2 regions of the Kitasatospora sp. NPDC001095 genome follow, and region 1 is predicted to be linked to the other one. Evidence: riboswitches for the same ligand, from Rfam matches in the RefSeq annotation. Region 1 holds a riboswitch; the other holds the start of a gene.

Region 1 (4,161 bases):
CTTGTTGGAGGTCCAGCCCCAGTGGTTGCCCTGGCTGACCGCGACCAGCAGCGCGGAGAGCCAGCCGGCCAGGGTGAGGGCGCCCAGCGGGTCGGCGCCGCCCTCCTTGTCGGTGACCGGGTCGGTCGGCACGCGGAAGGCGACCAGGGCGACGGCGATCAGGCCGAAGACCAGGCCCATCCAGAAGATCGACTTGTAGTCCCAGTGCTCCAGCAGGAGACCGGTGGCGACCAGGCCGAGGCCGGAGCCGACGCCCATCGAGGCGCTGATGGCGGCGACGCCGCCGGTCACCTTCTGCTTGGGCAGCTCGTCACGGACGATGCTGATCGCCAGCGGCAGGACACCGCCGCCGGCGCCCTGGAGGACACGGGCGACGACCAGCCAGGTGAAGGAGTGGGTGCTGACCGCCAGCGCCGAACCGGCGACCAGGCCGGCCAGCGAGATCAGCAGCATCGGCTTGCGGCCCCGGAGGTCGCCGAAACGGCCCAGGAGGGGAGTCAGCACGGCTGCGGAGAGCAGGTTGGCGGTCATCAGCCAGGTGATGCTGGAGGCGGAGACGTTCAGTTCCTTGGCCAGCGAGGGCAGGATCGGGACGACCGCGGTCTGCACCACGCTGAACGACAGCATCGCCAGGATGAGGGCCGGCAGGACCCGGGCGCTGCTCTGCTTCTCGGCCGCGGTGGTGGGCTGTGGTGCCTCACTCACGGTTGCTTCCTCCCGTACATAGTGAATGAACTGAAGTAATCGTGCAAGGAGATACTTCAGAGTGTCAAATATCGAGCGGTTAAGCTTTGGCAAAGTCGAAGGGTCGGGTGCGCGACAAGGGCCCCGGACGGTGTCCGGGGCCCTTGCTGGTGGGGGCCGGTCGGGCTGGTGGGGGCGGTCAGGCGAGTGGGCGTGCTGGGGCCGGGCGGGGCGCGTCGGGAGTGAGGGTGGACGGCGGGGTGTGGGGGGTCGTGGTGTCGTGGACCTCGACGTGCTCGCGGCGGAGTTCCTCCCGGATCACCTCCTCGGTCGTGTACCGCTCGACGACCAGGCGGATCCGCTCGACGGGCGCGAGGTACTTGCGGGCCACCGCGCGTTCCTCACGGAGAGTGACCTCCTCGACGGTCTCGGCGATCTCCTTGTCGGTGAGCGTGGCGCGCTCGGCCTCGCTGATCGGCGTCCGCTCGACCCGGACGCGCTCGCGGACCACCGGAACGCGGCGCTCGACCTGTTCGGTCGTCACGTACTTGCGCAGCTTCGCGGTGCCGAGGACGCGCCACTCGGTGGTGACGTCCAGCCGCTCCTCGCGGCAGGTGATCTCGACCGGGCTGCTCGGGGCGGCCGTGGGGGTGCCCGAATGCGCGGTGGTGGTCCTGGTGGCCGCCGCCGGGGCGGGCGTGGGGGCGGGGGCGGGGGCGGGCTGCGACTGCTTCGGTTCCGTGGGGGGCGCGGTGGGGGCGGGCGCCGCCGCCGGCGGGGTGGTGGCCGCGGGGGTGCCGGGGATCCGGGTGTCGGCCTCCGGGGCGGTCCTGGTGCTGGCGGGGGTGACGGGCGCGGCGGCGGCAGCGGGGGTCCTCGCCGGGGCGTGCCCGGGGGAGCGCTCGGAGCTGTGGAAGGTGAGCGGCTTGGCGGGGGCCGCGGCGGTCGTCGTGGCGGCGGCAGTGGCCGCCGTGGTGCCGAAGTCGAGGTCGGGCTGCTTGGTCCGGTTCCCGTTCTCGCCGTTCGGACGGCTGTCCATCGGGGTGTCGAGCCCGTAGTAGCGGTAGAGCTGCAGCTCCTGGGCGGGGGACAGGTGCTGGCCGACGCCGAAGTCCGGTGACTCCTTCACCAGCGACTTGTCGTACGGCACCCGCAGTTCGTCGCCCGCGAACTCGCTGGTGGTCAGCGGGACGAAGGCGTCCCGGCCGAAGATGCCGGTCCGGACCGCGGCCCACTCGGGCCGGCCGGTGGCGTCGTCCAGGTAGACCTCGTCGACCGTGCCGATCTTGTCTCCGTTGCGGTCGACGGCCTTGTGACCGATGAGGTCCCGGGGGTCGATGTCGGTCTGCACTTCTTTCCTCCCGCGCGGTGGGCCTGCGGAACTCCCGCAGCAGGGCGGCCGGAGCACCTGTCACGTCCGCCACTTCACACCAAATGCCATGAATCGGACGGGCGCGAGCGGGGTGCGCCGGACGGGGGCGCGCGATCGACCGTCCGGGGGACGCGCGTAGACCTCGAGTGACCCGACGCACCCGTGATCGGGCGGCCTCCCGCTGGTACCCTGGGCGGCGACCGCAGAGCCCGCTCGGGAGAGTCTCCGACAACGAAAACCGCTGGTCGGGGCGCCGAAGGAGCAACTCCTCCCCGGAATCTCTCAGGCATCCGTACCGTGTGGGGTAGGTCACTCTGGAAAGCAGGGCAGGAGCGTCGGCACGGAAGCCGGCGATCACCACCCTCACCGACGGTGCAAGCCGGCGGAGCGCCCACAGCGCCCCGTGCGGGTGAAGCTCTCAGGTCCCGATGACAGAGGGGGAGGCCTGTCGGGTCCGCCCGCCCAGGCTTGTCCGCCGCCCGCAGCGGCGAGGCCGGCCGGCGTGCGTACCCCCGCCGGTCCGTGACCAGGAGGCCTCGACCACCATGAACGCCCAGCCGAACGCGGGACGCCCCACCGGCGCCTCGACCCTCACCGAGCTTGAGCTGGCCAGTCCCTTCGAGAACCGCCACATCGGCCCCGACGCCGCCGCGCAGGAGAAGATGCTGGCGTCCGTCGGCTACGGCTCGCTGGACGAGCTCGCCGCCACCGCGGTGCCCGAGGCGATCCGTTCCATCACCGCCCTGGACCTGCCCGCGGGCCGGACCGAGGCCCAGGTCCTCGCCGAGCTGCGCGAGCTGGCCGGCCGCAACCAGGTGCTCCAGCCGATGATCGGCCTGGGCTACTACGGCACCTTCACCCCGCCGGTGATCCTGCGCAACGTCATGGAGAACCCGGCCTGGTACACCGCCTACACCCCGTACCAGCCGGAGATCTCGCAGGGCCGCCTGGAGGCGCTGCTCAACTTCCAGACCCTGGTCTCCGACCTGACCGGCCTGTCGACCTCCGGCGCCTCGCTGCTGGACGAGGGCACCGCGGCCGCCGAGGCGATGGCGCTCGCCCGCCGCGTCACCAAGGTCAAGGGCGGTGTCTTCCTGGTCGACGCCGAGACCCTGCCGCAGACCCTCGCGGTGATCAACACCCGCGCCGTGCCGACCGGTGTCGAGGTCGTCGTCGCCGACCTGTCCGAGGGCATCCCCGCCGAGATCGCCGAGCGCGGCGTCTTCGGCGTGCTGCTCCAGTACCCGGGTGCCACCGGTGTGGTCCGCGACCTCGCCCCGGTGATCGAGCAGGCGCACGGCCTGGGCGCGATCGTCGCCGTCGCCGCCGACCTGCTGGCGCTGACCCTGCTCAAGTCCCCGGGCTCGCTGGGCGCCGACATCGCCTGCGGCACCACGCAGCGCTTCGGCGTGCCGATGGGCTTCGGCGGCCCGCACGCCGGCTACCTGTCGGTGCGTACCGAGTACGCCCGCTCGCTGCCCGGCCGCCTGGTCGGCGTCTCCGTCGACGCCGACGGCAACCGCGCCTACCGCCTGGCGCTGCAGACCCGCGAGCAGCACATCCGCCGCGAGAAGGCCACCAGCAACATCTGCACCGCCCAGGTGCTGCTCGCCGTGATGGCCTCGATGTACGCCGTCTACCACGGCCCGGACGGCCTGGCCGACATCGCCCGCCGCACCCACCGCTACGCCGCCGCCCTCGCCGAGGGCCTGCGGGCCGGCGGCGTCGAGCTGCTGCACGGCGAGTTCTTCGACACCGTCACCGCCGTCGTCCCGGGCCGCGCCGCCGAGATCGCCGCCGCCGCCCGCGCCAACGGCATCAACGTGTACCAGGACGGCGAGGACCGGATCTCCGTCTCCACCGACGAGACCACCACCCGCGAGCACCTGGCCGGCGTCTGGGCCGCGTTCGGCGTTCCCGCCGGCGAGGTCGCCGAGGGCGCCGAGACGCTGCCCGCCGCGCTGCTGCGCGAGGACGAGTACCTGACCCACCCGGTCTTCCACAGCCACCGCTCGGAGACCGCCATGCTGCGCTACCTGCGCCGCCTGTCGGACCGGGACTACGCGCTGGACCGCGGCATGATCCCGCTGGGCTCCTGCACCATG
Region 2 (4,161 bases), on a different contig from region 1:
CCGACCCGTCGGCCGTCTGCACGCACCCTATGGCGCGGCACCGGCCACCGCCACGGCGACGTGCCTTTGATACGGACCCCGCTCAGACCCGCGCGTAGAACGGCTGCACCCGGGTGAGCAGCCACTCGACCACCGGGTCGTCGGCGAGGTCGAGCAGTACGAGGTGGACGCCGCCGGGCAGCGGCGCGGTTCCCAGGGCTCGCCCGAGTGCCTCGTTCACCGCGGCCGGATCGGCCGGTGCCGCCGGGTTCAGCTGGACGCCCACGAACATCACGGTCGGCTCGCCCTCGATGCTGGCCAGCGCCCTGCGGGCGGTCAGCACCCCGGGCAGCGCCGACAGTTCGCTCCGGCAGGCGGCCAGGAAGTGCTCCGGGTCCTCGCCCGGCACCGGCTCGCGCAGCGCCACCCGCCCGCCGGTCGGCTCCGACGCGTCGCCGGCGCCCTCCCAGCGGTCCGCGCGCGGACCGCGGCGCAGCTCGGCGACCCCCTGCGGCGGCACCGGGATGCCCACCGCCGCCTCCGGGTTCACCGCGATGCCCAGGCCCAGCGGCAGCCCGCGGGCGAACTCCCACACCGGTGCGATCGCGAAGGCCATCCCCGGCGCCTGCTGGAGGAACACCTCCTGCGAGGAGAACACCGGCACGTACGGGTCGCCGCCCAGCTCGATGGTCGGCAGGTCCAGCGACTGCCCCTGCGGGTCGGCCCCGGCCGGCAGCGGCACCCACACCTGGCTGCGCGCCAGCACCTCGATCACCCGCGGCGTCGCGCCCGGGTCCCCCAGGGCCGCGGTCAGCACCTGCTCCAGCTCGTTGGCCGGCCAGGAGCCGCCCGCCGGCGCCTCCTCCGGTCCGCCCCACCCCTGCTGCTGCTCCACCGGGTACCCCATGCGCCGCCGATTCCGCCCTCTGCCGGTCGGCCGCCCACTGCTGCGCCGACGCGCAGCAGTCTAGGGCCCCGGGGCCTTCCTCTTTAGGGCTCGTGTTCGGGTGCCGTCCGGGGCCCGGCCCGGCCTCGCGTCCGGGTGCCGTCCGGGGCCCGTGTCCGGATACCGCGCGGTGTGACCGGGTCCCCCCTCCCCTCGTCGCCCGGGACGTGCCATGATGTGCCCGTCCGACGGCATGCGCCGCGGGCCCCTACAACTCCACACCGGCCGCTCGAACCCGCGCGGGAGAGCCCGGAGTGCCGCTCAGGCACAGCCGGCGCCGAAGGAGCAAGTCCTCCCCGGAATCTCTCAGGCACCCCTACCGCACGGGTTAGGCACATCTGGAAAGCGGCGCACGGCCCTGTCGTACGCCCACCCACGGTGCAAGCCGCCATGCTGTCCCCCAAGCTGGAAACGGCTGCGGGCGGCGGGGCGGTGAAGCTCTCAGGTTCGACGACAGATGGGGAGACCCACGCCGCCGCATGCCCGCGCGCAGGGTCGGCCCCCGAGCGGGTCCGATCCGGTGCGTGCACCCCTGAGTGCCCCGACCGAGGAGTTCCTGGCCATGTCGTCCCTCCGCCTGACCGCGCTCGACGCGCTGCACCGCGCCCTCGGCGCGACCATGACCGACTTCGCCGGCTGGGACATGCCGCTGCGCTATGGCAGCGAGCGCGAGGAGCACCTCGCCGTCCGCACCAAGGCCGGCCTGTTCGACCTCTCGCACATGGGCGAGATCACCGTCACCGGCCCGCAGGCCGGCGAGATGCTGGACCACGCGCTGGTCGGCTTCGTCTCCGCGCTCGGCGTGCTGCGCGCCCGCTACACCATGATCTGCGCCGAGGACGGCGGCATCCTGGACGACCTGATCGTCTACCGCCTGCGCGAGGACGCCTTCCTGGTCGTCGCCAACGCCTCGAACGCCCAGCTGGTCCTCGACGAGCTGATCGCCCGCGCCAAGGGCTTCGACGCCGTCGTCACCGACGACCGCGACACCTACGCTCTGATCGCCGTCCAGGGCCCGGAGGCCACCGGCATCCTGGCGAAGACCACCGACGCCGACCTGCCCGGCCTGAAGTACTACGCGATCCTCCCGGCCCAGGTGGCCGGCCGCGACGTGCTGCTCGCCCGCACCGGCTACACCGGCGAGGACGGCTTCGAGATCTTCTGCCACCCGGTCGACGCCGAGCCCGTCTGGCAGGCGCTGACCGCCGCCGGCGAGGGCCACGGCCTGATCCCGTGCGGCCTGTCCTGCCGCGACACGCTGCGCCTGGAGGCCGGCATGCCGCTGTACGGGCACGAGCTGTCCACCGACCTGACCCCGTTCGACGCCGGCCTGGGCCGGGTCGTCCGCTTCGACAAGACCACCAACGAGGGCGCCTTCATCGGCCGCAAGGCGCTGGAGCAGGCCGCCGCCGCGGCCGAGACCAACCCGCCGAAGAAGCTGGTCGGCCTGGTCTCCGAGGGCAAGCGGGTGCCGCGCGCCGAGTACACCGTGGTCTCCACCGAGGGCGAGCCGATCGGCCGGATCACCTCCGGCGCGCCGTCCCCGACGCTCGGCCGGCCGATCGCGATGGCCTACGTCGACGCCGCCCACGCGGAGCCCGGCACCACCGTCGCGGTGGACGTCCGCGGCAAGCACGAGCCCGTCCAGGTCGTGGCGCTGCCGTTCTACAAGCGCGCCCGCTGAGCCTTCGTCCCGCCCCCGTTTTTCCCATACACGCACGTCGCAGCCGTCCGCGCGGCGGCCCGCTTCGTCGTGCCCGCTTCCCATCCTGGAGAATGACGCCATGAGCAACCCCCAGCACCTGCAGTACACCAAGGAGCACGAGTGGCTGACGGCCGCCGAGGACGGTGTCTCCACGGTCGGCATCACCGAGCACGCCGCCACCGCGCTCGGTGACATCGTCTACGTGCAGCTGCCCGCGGTCGGCGACACCGTGACCGCCGGTGAGACCTGCGGCGAGCTGGAGTCCACCAAGTCGGTCAGCGACCTGTTCTCCCCGGCGACCGGCGAGGTCACCGAGATCAACCAGGACGTCATCGACGACCCGGCCTCCGTGAACGCGGACCCGTTCGGGAGCGCCTGGCTGTTCAAGGTGCGCGTCGAGGCCACCGACACGCTGCTCAGCGCGGACGAGTACACCGCCTTCATCGGCGGCTGACCAGCCCGTGACCGGGCGGGCCGCTCGCCGGCCCGCCCCCACCGTCCCTCCGCTCTCCTCCACCGGGAAGACCACACCATGACGGTTCTCAACCAGTCCCTGCACGCCCTCGACCCGGAGATCGCCGCCGCGGTCGACGCCGAGCTGCACCGCCAGCAGACCACCCTGGAGATGATCGCCTCCGAGAACTTCGCCCCGGTGGCGGTCATGGAGGCGCAGGGTTCGGTCCTCACCAACAAGTACGCGGAGGGCTACCCCGGCCGCCGCTACTACGGCGGCTGCGAGCACGTCGACGTGGTCGAGCAGATCGCGATCGACCGCATCAAGGCCCTGTTCGGCGCCGAGCACGCCAACGTCCAGCCGCACTCGGGCGCGCAGGCCAACGCCGCCGCGATGTTCGCGCTGATCCAGCCGGGCGACACCATCCTGGGCCTGAGCCTGGCCCACGGTGGCCACCTGACCCACGGCATGAAGATCAACTTCTCCGGCAAGCTCTACAACGTGGCCGCGTACCACGTGGACGAGAAGACCGGCCAGGTCGACATGGCCGAGGTCGAGCGCCTCGCCAAGGAGCACCAGCCGAAGCTGATCATCGCCGGCTGGTCGGCCTACCCGCGCCAGCTCGACTTCGCCGCGTTCCGCCGGATCGCCGACGAGGTCGGCGCGCTGCTCATGGTGGACATGGCGCACTTCGCCGGCCTGGTGGCCGCCGGGCTGCACCCGAACCCGGTGCCGTACGCGGACGTGGTCACCACCACCACCCACAAGACCCTGGGCGGCCCGCGCGGCGGCGTCATCCTGTCCAAGGCCGAGCTCGCCAAGAAGATCAACTCCGCGGTCTTCCCCGGCCAGCAGGGCGGCCCGCTGGAGCACGTGATCGCCGGCAAGGCGGTCGCCTTCAAGATCGCGGCCTCGGAGGAGTTCAAGGAGCGCCAGCAGCGCACCCTGGACGGCGCCCGCATCCTCGCCGAGCGCCTGCTCCAGGCCGACGTGGCCGAGGCCGGCGCCAGCGTGCTGTCCGGCGGCACCGACGTCCACCTGGTCCTGGTCGACCTGCGCAACAGCCAGCTCGACGGC

The links. Region 1 has a riboswitch for glycine ahead of gcvP (aminomethyl-transferring glycine dehydrogenase). Riboswitches for the same ligand answer to the same signal wherever they lie in the genome.
Region 2: linked by a shared signal. The riboswitch ahead of gcvT (glycine cleavage system aminomethyltransferase GcvT) and the one ahead of gcvP (aminomethyl-transferring glycine dehydrogenase) in region 1 are both predicted to bind glycine.

What each region holds. Positions count from the first base shown of each region.
Region 1 is NZ_JBSFKQ010000048.1:44,392-48,552, reverse strand. It holds gene ACWDBB_RS29275 (MFS transporter) at 1-705, opposite strand, end outside; gene ACWDBB_RS29270 (PRC and DUF2382 domain-containing protein) at 884-2,035, opposite strand; glycine riboswitch at 2,261-2,364, shown strand; glycine riboswitch at 2,366-2,498, shown strand; gene gcvP (aminomethyl-transferring glycine dehydrogenase) at 2,602-4,161, shown strand, end outside.
Region 2 is NZ_JBSFKQ010000035.1:61,042-65,202, reverse strand. It holds gene ACWDBB_RS25145 (enhanced serine sensitivity protein SseB C-terminal domain-containing protein) at 83-886, opposite strand; glycine riboswitch at 1,156-1,257, shown strand; gene gcvT (glycine cleavage system aminomethyltransferase GcvT) at 1,488-2,609, shown strand; gene gcvH (glycine cleavage system protein GcvH) at 2,710-3,084, shown strand; gene glyA (serine hydroxymethyltransferase) at 3,163-4,161, shown strand, end outside.